Regions from separate parts of the Arthrobacter nitrophenolicus genome, predicted to be linked through region 1. Evidence: riboswitches for the same ligand, from Rfam matches in the RefSeq annotation. Region 1 holds a riboswitch; the other holds the start of a gene.
The links. Region 1 has a riboswitch for S-adenosylmethionine ahead of ACJJV6_RS00445 (aminotransferase class V-fold PLP-dependent enzyme). Riboswitches for the same ligand answer to the same signal wherever they lie in the genome.

Region 1 (5,262 bases):
TCACGGAAGTGCCGGGCGACGGCGCATTCGGGCCGGACCTCGAAGTAATCCCGCTGGGGCAGGACGCGGAGCAGCCGCTCACCAGGATCGACTGCGGCCTGGCCGGCACGGTCATGCGCTTCGTTCCGCCCATCGCGGCGCTTCGAAACGGCGCCAGCGTGTTCGACGGCGACCCGCACGCACGCAAGCGTCCGATGGGAACCATCATCGAGGCGCTGAGGGCACTGGGGGTGGCGGTATCCGCCGAGGATGGGGGCACGCCGTCGTCGCTTCCGTTCGTGGTGGAAGGCAGCGGAGAGGTCCGTGGCGGGCACCTGGTGATCGATGCCAGCGCGTCCTCCCAGTTCGTCTCGGCGCTCCTCCTGGTGGGGGCACGGTTCACGGAAGGCCTGCATCTTGAGCACGTGGGCAAGCCGGTACCCAGCCTGGACCACATCAACATGACGGTCGCCGTCCTCCGCGGGGCGGGGGTCCAGGTTGACGACTCGGTGCCCAACCACTGGGTTGTCCAACCTGGTCCCATCCGCGCTTTCGACCAGCGGATTGAGCAGGACCTCTCCAACGCCGGTCCCTTCCTCGCGGCAGCGCTGGCTTCTGGCGGGACTGTCCGGATTCCCGGCTGGCCGGAGGAGACCCAGCAGGTGGGTGACCTGTGGCGCAACATCCTGACCGAGATGGGCGCCACAGTGACACTGGAGGATGGCGTCCTCACGGTCACGGGCGGCCCGGAAATCAAGGGCGCCCACTTCGCCGACACCAGCGAACTGGCACCCACGGTAGCGGCGCTCTGCGCGCTGGCGTCGGGCCCGTCCCGGCTCACCGGGATCGCCCACCTGCGCGGGCACGAAACGGACCGGCTGGCCGCGCTGGTCACGGAAATCAACCGCCTGGGCGGTGATGCCGAGGAAACCAGCGACGGCCTGGTGATCCGGCCCGCCCCGCTGCATGCCGGCGTCGTGCACAGCTACGCTGACCACCGCATGGCCACTGCAGGGGCAATCCTGGGCCTGGCGGTGGAAGGAGTGCAGGTGGAGGACATCGCCACCACGGCGAAAACCATGCCCGAGTTCCCCCGGATCTGGGCGGACATGCTCGCCCAGGGCGGTGCCCCGCAGCAGGAGGCCCGCACCGGGGCGGAAGGCTAGCGGTGGCCAGGCGCACTGACTCCTGGGACGAATCGGACGTCCGGATCCGGCCCAACAAGAAGGGTTCCAGGCCCCGCACCAAGGACCGTCCCAGCCACGACGACGCCGTGACCGGTCGGATCATCACCGTTGACCGGGGGCGATACACGGCCGTGGTGGGCGAGGACTCCGCGAACGAGCGTACGGTTATCGCCGCCCGGGCCCGGGAACTGCGCCGCTCCCCCGTGGTGGCGGGCGACTTCGTTTCCCTCGTGGGGGACGTCTCCGGCGACCCCGATACCCTGGCCCGGCTGGTGCGGATCCAGGACCGCAAAACCCTCCTGCGGCGCAGCGCCGACGACACGGATCCGGTGGAGCGGGCCGTGGTGGCCAATGCCGACCAGCTGGTGATCGTGGTGGCCGCCGCCAACCCGGAACCCCGCACGGGCTTCATCGACCGCGCACTGGTGGCGGCCTACGACGCCGGCATCGACCCGGTCCTGCTCGTGACCAAGGCGGACGTCAAGGATCCAGCGGAGCTCCTGTCCAACTACACGCACCTCGACCTTCCCGTGATCATCAGCCGCACCGCCGACACCCAGGCGTCCGGCATCGACGCCCGCTCCGACGACGGCCTGTCCGCCCGGCTGGACAGCGCGGCAGTTGCCGCGCTCCGGTCCTACCTGGACGGCAAGGTCACCGTCATGCTCGGACACTCCGGTGTCGGCAAGTCAACAATGGTCAACGCGCTCACGGGAGCCGAGCGGGCCACCGGCGGCGTCAACGCGGTCACCGGCAGGGGCCGGCACACGTCGTCGTCCGCCCTGGCCCTGCGGCTGGTGGACGCCCCGCCGGGCAGCTGGATCATCGACACCCCCGGCATCCGTTCGTTCGGCCTGGCGCATGTGGACCCGGACCGGATCCTGCGGTCCTTCCCCGACCTCTCACCCGGCACCGACGCCTGCGAACGCGGCTGCAAGCACACGGCAACTGCCGTTAACTGCGGCCTGGATGAATGGGTCGCCGCGGGCCATGCCGGACCCACCGGAGAAGCGCGGCTGGCCTCGCTGCGCCGGTTGCTCGGAGCGGATCCGCGGGAGGAAGCGCAGGAGGCAAAGGAGCTCGGCAGCGTCAACTGACAACGCCGATCTCCCAGCAGAACTGCCTGCAGACGGTAGTTTGGAACCATGATCCAACCCGCTTCGAGCTACAACGATGACCTGCGCCTGGCCCATGTCCTGGCCGACTCCGTGGATGACCAGACCATGAGCCGCTTCAAGGCACTGGACCTCCACGTGGAGACCAAGCCCGACCTGACGCCGGTCACCGACGCGGACAAGGCCGCCGAGGAAGCCATCCGCGGCCAGCTCTCCCGCTCCCGTCCGCGCGACGCGGTCCTGGGTGAGGAGTTCGGCAGTACCGGCCACGGCTCGCGCCGCTGGATCATCGACCCCATCGACGGGACCAAGAACTTCGTCCGCGGCGTCCCTGTCTGGGCCACCCTGATCGCCCTCGTCGACGAGGGCGAGCCGGTGGTCGGCGTCGTCAGCGCCCCGGCCCTCGGCAAGCGGTGGTGGGCCGCCAAGGGCATGGGCGCCTACATGGGGCGTTCACTCGCCGCGGCCACCAGGCTCCGGGTCTCCAACGTTTCCAGCCTGTCCGACGCTTCGCTGTCCTACTCAAGCCTCTCCGGCTGGAAGGAGCGGGGAAACCTGGACGAGTTCCTGGGGCTCACCGAGTCGGTGTGGCGGACCCGCGCCTACGGCGACTTCTGGTCCTACTGCATGGTGGCCGAGGGCTCGGTGGATATCGCCTGCGAGCCGGAGCTGAACCTGTACGACATGGCAGCCCTGGTGCCGATCGTGGTGGAGGCCGGCGGACGCTTCACCTCGTTGGAGGGTGAGGACGGCCCCTTCGGCGGTAACGCCCTGGCCACCAACTCCATCCTGCACTCGGAAGTGCTGCAGCGGCTGAACCCGGGTTTGGACGACCTGCTCTAAAGACCCCGGCAACCGAACAAACGACGGCGGATACCTCCGGAAGGAGGTGTCCGCCGTCGTGTTCTTCGCCGAAAGGCGAGATTTCCATCCGCACGTAACAAAAGCCTTAACAATTGCGCCGGCTTCAGTCCTGGCCGCCCCATGTTCTACGCTCTTAACCAGGTCACGAGTGCCAGCGCAAAACCCCGGTTTGCTGGCCGGCAACCCTCCATTCGCGGTGGGGTGCCCCGGGTGACGACCAGGCCGGTCCGGAGCGGATGCGGCAAGCGCGGATTCCCTTGATACCGGAGTCCTGTTTTGAAGTGAGGTCTCTGTGACAACTGCCACCGTCTCCCCCAACGCCGCCATTACCGCCGAATCCGTCTTCGACGAGCGCCAGGCGCTGGCCGGCCGTCCGCTTGCAGCCGTCACCGGAGCGGAAATCCAGGCACCGCTGATTTCGGGCGGCCACATCCGCTACGCGAACCTCGACTATGGCGCTTCGGCCCCCGCCCTCTCGGTGGTCTCCGCCTACCTGAACGAGATCCTGCCCTTCTATGCCAGCGTCCACCGCGGTGCCGGCTACGCGTCCCAGATCAGCACCTCGGTCTACGAAAACGCCCGCAGCATCGTCCGCGACTTCGTGGGCGGCCGCCCGGACGACTCCGTGATCTTCACGCGGAACACCACGGACTCGCTCAACCTGCTGGCCGGCTGCCTGCCCCTCACCGACGGCCGGCCCGCCGGCGACGTCCTGTACCTGGACATCGAGCACCACGCCAACCTCCTGCCGTGGCAGGGCGTTCCCCACCGCAGCATCGTTGCTGCCGACACCATCGCCGGCACCATCGACGCCGTGCGCGCCGAACTGGAACAGGGTGGCGTCAGCCTGCTGGCCATCACGGGTGCCTCCAACGTCACGGGCGAGATCCTGCCGGTCCGAGCCCTTGCTGCCCTGGCCCACCAGCACGGGGCCCGCATCGTGGTGGACGCGGCCCAGCTGGCGCCGCACCGGCGCATCAACATCAGCGCGGACGACGTCGATTACGTCGCCTTCTCCGGCCACAAGCTGTACGCGCCCTTCGGCGCCGGCGTCCTGGTGGGCAGGCCGGACTGGCTCGACGCCGGGACCCCCCACCTTGCCGGCGGCGGCGCCGTCAAGGAAGCCAGGCTCGACGGCGTCAGCTGGGCAACCGGACCGGCCCGCCACGAGGGCGGCTCCCCCAACGTCCTGGGTGCCGCCACGCTGGCCAAGGCCACCCAGGTCATCGCGGGCCTGGACCAGGAACGCTGGCACGCGCACGAGTCCGCCATCCGTTCCTTCCTGGTGGAGGGCCTGCAGGAGATCGACGGCGTCACGGTGCACCAGATCTTCAAGGACACCAACCCGGACACGGACACCATCGGTGTAGTCAACTTCTCCGTTGAGGGCTACGACGCCGGCCTGGTGGCTGCGTACCTCTCGGCCGAGCACGGCGTGGGCCTCCGGGACGGGCGCTTCTGCGCACACCCCCTGCTGAAGCGGCTGGGCCTGCCTTCCGGTTCGCTCCGCGCCAGCTTCGGCGTGGGTTCCCGGCTGGAGGATGCCGAGCGGCTCCTGGCCGGGATCGCCAAGCTGCGCCGGGACGGGCTCGGCTGGGACTACGTGGTGGACGCCGGACGCTGGGTTCCCGCCAACGACACCCGCACCTACCCGCACTGGGCCCCGAACACGCCGGGCACCGCCGGCGCTGCTCCCTGCACCGACGACTGACCGGTCCGGCTGATGCGGTAAATTCGGAAGGTACCGCAAGGCATTGACTGAAGGAGGCCGCAGGTGGTTCGGGGTGGCCCCAGACTGGATCACGGGCGGCGCAGGGAGCTGGGAAAGAGCTTCGAGCAGGGCGGCCGGCACTACCAGCGGGTCCGGCCCGGTTATCCCGCGGAGTCTGCGGACTGGCTGATCCCCGCCGGTGCGCGGGATGCGCTCGACGCCGGCGCAGGAACCGGCAAGTTCACCGAACTGATGCTGGAACGCGGCCTGGCCGTCACCGCCGTCGACCCGTCAGCGGACATGCTTGACCAGCTGAAGGCACACTATCCCGGCGCCACCGCGGTCCTGGGAACCGCCGAGGCCACCGGCCTCCCGCCGTCCGCCTTCGACGTCGTCACCGTTGCCC
Region 2 (5,262 bases), 1.1 Mb from region 1:
GCCTTCCGGAAGCTCGGCTTCAATTTCGCCCGCCCCGGGAAGGACCTGCTGCAGGGGTTGGGGCTTGCGGCCCTGATTGGAATTCCCTCCCTGGGCCTTTATGCCGCGGGCAGGGCCCTAGGCATCACCACCGCCATCATCCCCAGTGCGCTGGATGCCTACTGGTGGACCGTGCCGGTGCTCATCCTGTCCGCCCTCCGGCATGCGGTGGTGGAGGAGGTCATCGTGGTGGGGTACCTGATGAACCGTTTCGGCAAGTTCGGCTGGAGCGTTCCGCTGTCGATCGCGGCGAGTTCGCTCCTTCGCGGCACCTACCACCTGTACCAGGGCTTCGGTCCCTTTATCGGCAATGTGGTGATGGGCATCGTGTTTGCCTGGCTGTACACCCGGACCAAGCGGGTTATGCCCCTTGTTATTGCCCACGCGCTTTTGGATATCGTGGCATTTGTCGGCTTCAGCCTCTTCGGCCGGGCCGTGGGGCTGGGGTAGCGGCTACGTACGGAGCAGGGCTGAGTCACTCCGGGCCGGACCGCTAAGTGCAGGGTCGCTGAGGGCCCAATCGCTAAAGGCCCAGCCGCTGAGGGTCAGGTCCTTTTCCGGGTCCGGTGGGAGGACGATGGGCATGGCGTAGAAGTCGTCCCATACGGGGTCGTAGGGTGCGATGTCGTCGGCGTCGATGAGGTTGTCGTCCCCCGGTTCTTCACAGGGCGGTTCTTCCCAGGGTGGTTCTTCCCATGGTGGTTTGGCACAGGGTGGTGCTGATTCCAGCCATTCCGGAGGGCACCATGCCTCGGCGGGGGAGTCATCTGCTCCAGTTTGTCCCTTTAGGTGCGGCACGGTGTTGATTTCCTGAACCAGGACGTTGTCCGGCCAGATGGTTGGTTTGCGGTCAGGTTGTTCGCTGGAGTATTGGCGGCCGGTGGGTGATTTCCAGCCGGGTGGTTCGGTTTCCGTTGCTTGGGTGGGTGTCCAGCCGCTGTTGTGTTTGAGGCGGTGGTGCTTCGGGCAGAGTTGTGCCAGGTTGCTGAGTCCGGTTGTTCCGCCGTGTTGCCAGGCCTGGAGGTGGTCGGCTTCGTTGTCCAAGGCGTTGTTGTTGCAGCCGGGGAAGGTGCATTTGCCGTCGCGGAGGGTCAGGGCTTGTTTCATGGCTTTGGTGAGCCGGTAGCTGGTGCGGCCGATTTCCAGGGGTGCTCCGTCGCGCGGGTCGATGAGGACGCGGGTGAAGGACTCTGCTCCGTCGGCGAGGAGTTTACGGGCCATGGACGCGGGGATTGGGCCGTAGCCGTCCAGGGTGGCCGGTTCGTCAGTTAGGCCGAGCAGGGCGAACACGGGGACGGTGACGAGGACGTCGGTGCGGGGTGTGGGGACTTTCCCGGCTCCGGGGCTGGTTGCGCCGGGGGACGCGGTGGTGATGCTGGTTCCCGCTTGGCTGCAGGTGTCGCCGGTGCTGTTGTCTTTGGTGCCGGGGTTACTGGTTGCGTCGATGTGATCGTTGGTTTCGAGGTGAGTGCTGTCCGGGATGCCGGGGTCCGCTGCTGGTTCGTCGGATCCGAAGAGGGTGGCGAGCCCGAGGAATTCATCAGGGAACTGGTCCTCCGCGGCGCCTTGAACCTGATCGCCGGTGCCGGGGTGGCTGTTGCCGTCGCCGGCTGCAGCGTTGATGGTGCCGGGTTGGCTGCCGCGTTGTCCACCGGTGCCTTCCGTGTCCCCGCCGCCGGCCGGGGAGGCCATGCTCGGACCGGAGCCGGAGCCGGAGCCGGAGCCGGTGCCGGTGCTGGCGTCTGTGGTGGTAGTTATGGCTTGGGCGGGGGTGAGGAGGCGTCGGGCGACTTCATCGGCCCTGATTTGGGAAAGAGTGCGGGTTTCGTTGGGGCCCTGGAGGCCGCGGGCGATGGCTGTAGTTTTGTTCCAGGCCGCCAACGCGCAGTCTGCCCGCATATAGATCGCGAACCAGGCCATGCCGTCGCGGTCGGGGGTGAATTCGACCCGCCGGTCGGCTGCGGATTTGGTGTGGCGTTTTTCGATGGATTCGGGGTGGTGGCGTTCGCGCCAGGCGCGGACCTTGGCCCGCAGCCGGGACGGCACAAGGTTCGCGGCGGGGCAGCCGCGGGCCGGGTTCGGCGCGTCCGGGTCCAGGAAGTGGTCCGCCAAGGCTACGGCGGCGGGGTGGTCCAGGGCCTCGGTTTCGTCGGCGATGATCCTGGCGCCCTGCCACGACAACGCCCCGGAAGACAGGTTCCCGTAGACCGAGGGGAGGGCGCAGACCCGACGGGACTGGGTGATGAATGCCCCTGCTGCTCCGGAGCTGATGGTCAGGACTCCGGCGATTTCTTCCACTGTTGATATTTCCGTGAACGTGCGGTCGTGGGCGGAGGCATCGGGCGGGGTCATGGCCTGCTGCAGGTCAAGGCACTGGGCAGCGTCCCTGGCCTTGAGTGCGGTGGTTTGTGCCTCAAGCTTGGATTCCAGGCCAAGCCGTTCCAACCGAAGCTCATACAGTCGGCCGAGAACATCAACCCCGGTTCCGTCCGCATCTCTATTGGCATGCACGGTCTTCAAGGCTTCTTCCTCAAGGAACAGCCCATTCAGCGCGGCCGCGGTGGCATAAAAGCCTTCCATCGCCGCTGCTGTCCCTGAGACGTTTCCCATACCCACATCATCGCGGGAGGCACTGACAATTTGCGCTGGAGCTGTTCCGCATGCTTCTCCCTGCCCGGCGCCGGGAGCCGCGATGGCAGGAAACAGCGCCTTCCTCTTAGCTCCGCTGCCCATGCCGTTTCCCATACAAGAATCATCGCGGGAGGGTGTGACATTTTGAGTGGCTGATGCCAAAAGACCTAAGCCACGGGAAAACAACACCCGCGGGGTAAACAACTTCGGCCGCCATCAGGAGGTGACGCCGTTGTCACATCCTGATGGCGGCCGAAGCCCGCTCGGGCCAAATGCCCGGTCAGGGGAAGGTCAGATGGTGACCGCTCCGTTTTGGGTTTCGAAGGTCACTGAGAGGATGCCGGGCGTACCGTGCGGGGCAACCCACTCAACGGCAACATCCTCCAGCGGCTTTTCCACCGGCTCGCCCAGCCATTCGGTAACCCGGGAGGCCGAGCCGGCGATGGTCAGGCAGCTCATCTTGATGTTGCTCTCGTAGGCGTTAGACGGGTGGAGCGACGGATCGCCCTCCCACTTCAGCATGTAGGGCACCTGAGGATCGGCGATGAGGCCCAGGATTCCAATCTGCTTCCACACCAGCTCGCGGCCGTCGGGGAACTTGCGGTTGCCATTGACGGCGGCCCGTCCCAGGCGTTCCTCGAAGGGAGCAAGGTCGTCAACTTCGACGCACCAGCCCATCCAGCCGCCGCCCGCTGCGGAGCGGGCCCGCACGGCCTGTCCAAAGGGAGCCTTGTCCGACGCCGGGTGGTCCAGGACCTCCACGACCTCAAGGTATTTGTGTCCCGCGAGCGGGATGATCATATTCCGGGTACCGAACCGGGGGTGTACCCCGCCCTTCACTGCCTCAACGCCGAGGGCAGAAGAAATACGTTCGGTGGTGGCCGCGAGGCCATCGTGTTCACAGGCGTAAGAGACGTGATCCATGCGCATGCCATCATCTTGGCACTTTGTGATCGGGCTCTCAGCTAAGGGTACCCTTACTGGGATTTTTCGATTTCAGCACCCCTCGAAACCTGCTCCACGGGCGGAAAGCGGCCCAGGACCATGTTCGTCACAATGGTGTCCGCCCGGCCGGGCGCACTCCTACACTGGGCCCAGGTCATGAGTGCCAGCAACAGCCCCGGCTCGCTGGCCGGCAACCCTCCATCCGCGGTGGGGTGCCCCGGGTGAGGACCTGGCCGTCCGGCAAAAGGCCGGATGGCAAGCGCGGCCCGTGGTGCTTCCAGCATGCCGGGCCCAGTCAAAGGAGCCTTGAATGTCCAACGGATGGTCCTTCGAAACCCGCCAGATCCACGTCGGCCAGGAACCGGATGCTGCCACCGGCGCCCGCGCCCTGCCTATCTACCAGACCACCTCCTTCGTCTTTCCCAGCGCCGAGAGCGCCGCGAACCGCTTCGCCCTCGCCGAGCTTGCCCCGATCTATACGCGCATCGGCAACCCGACCCAGGACGCCGTGGAGCAGCGGATCGCCAGCCTTGAAGGGGGCCTCGCCGCGCTCCTCCTCAGCTCGGGGCAGGCGGCAGAGACGTTCGCCGTCCTGAACATCGCCGAGGCCGGTGACCACATCGTGGCCAGCCCCAGCCTTTACGGCGGCACCTACAACCTGTTTGCCCACACCCTGAAGAAGTTCGGCATCTCCGTCACCTTCGTGGCGGACCCGGACAACCTGGACCACTGGCGCGAGGCGGTCCAGCCCAACACCAAGCTGTTCTTTGCCGAGGTGGTGTCCAACCCGCGACAGGACGTGCTGGACATCGAAGGCGTCTCCCGGACCGCCCATGAGGCCGGCGTACCACTGATCGTGGACAACACGCTGTCCACGCCGTACCTGATCCGGCCGCTGGAATGGGGCGCGGACATCGTGGTCCACTCGGCCACCAAGTACCTGGGCGGCCACGGCGCAGCGATCGCCGGCGTCATCGTCGATTCAGGCAAGTTCGACTTCAGCAAGGACCCGGAACGCTTTCCCGGCTTCAACACCCCGGACCCCACCTACAACGGCCTCGTGTACGGCCGCGACCTGGGGGAAGGCGGAGCACTGGGAGCCAACCTGTCCTACATCCTCAAGGCCCGGGTCCAGCTCCTGCGTGACCTCGGTTCGGCCGTTTCGCCCTTCAACGCCTTCCTGATCTCGCAGGGACTGGAGACCCTGAGCCTGCGCGTGGAGCGCCATGTGGCCAACGCCCAGGAGGTTGCGCGGTGGCTGGAAGCACGGGACGACGTCGAATCCGTCGCCTACGCCGGGCTGCCCTCCAGCCCCTGGTATGAGCGCGGCCGCAAGTACGGCCCCAGGGGCACCGGCGCGATCGTCGCCTTCAACCTGGCCGGCGGCGCAGAGGCGGGCAAGCGGTTCGTGGACGCCCTGGAACTGCACTCCCACGTTGCCAACATCGGCGACGTCCGCTCGCTGGTCATCCACCCGGCGTCGACCACGCACAGCCAGCTGTCCCCGGAGCAGCAGGCCGCGGCCGGCGTCGCCCCGGGACTGGTCCGCCTCTCCGTGGGCCTGGAGCACATCGACGACATCCTCGCCGACCTCGAGGCCGGCTTCCGCGCGGCAAAGGAGGCCTCAGGCGCCTGAGCGCACGGCCC

Region 2: linked by a shared signal. The riboswitch ahead of ACJJV6_RS14720 (bifunctional o-acetylhomoserine/o-acetylserine sulfhydrylase) and the one ahead of ACJJV6_RS00445 (aminotransferase class V-fold PLP-dependent enzyme) in region 1 are both predicted to bind S-adenosylmethionine.

What each region holds. Positions count from the first base shown of each region.
Region 1 is NZ_CP174504.1:92,453-97,714, forward strand. Features, by position in the region: gene aroA (3-phosphoshikimate 1-carboxyvinyltransferase) at 1-1,145, shown strand, start outside; gene ACJJV6_RS00435 (ribosome small subunit-dependent GTPase A) at 1,148-2,263, shown strand; gene hisN (histidinol-phosphatase) at 2,312-3,124, shown strand; SAM riboswitch class IV at 3,286-3,399, shown strand; gene ACJJV6_RS00445 (aminotransferase class V-fold PLP-dependent enzyme) at 3,438-4,856, shown strand; gene ACJJV6_RS00450 (class I SAM-dependent methyltransferase) at 4,920-5,262, shown strand, end outside.
Region 2 is NZ_CP174504.1:3,188,189-3,193,450, forward strand. Features, by position in the region: gene ACJJV6_RS14705 (CPBP family intramembrane glutamic endopeptidase) at 1-489, shown strand, start outside; gene ACJJV6_RS14710 (HNH endonuclease signature motif containing protein) at 493-2,649, opposite strand; gene ACJJV6_RS14715 (VOC family protein) at 2,962-3,600, opposite strand; SAM riboswitch class IV at 3,768-3,883, shown strand; gene ACJJV6_RS14720 (bifunctional o-acetylhomoserine/o-acetylserine sulfhydrylase) at 3,926-5,251, shown strand.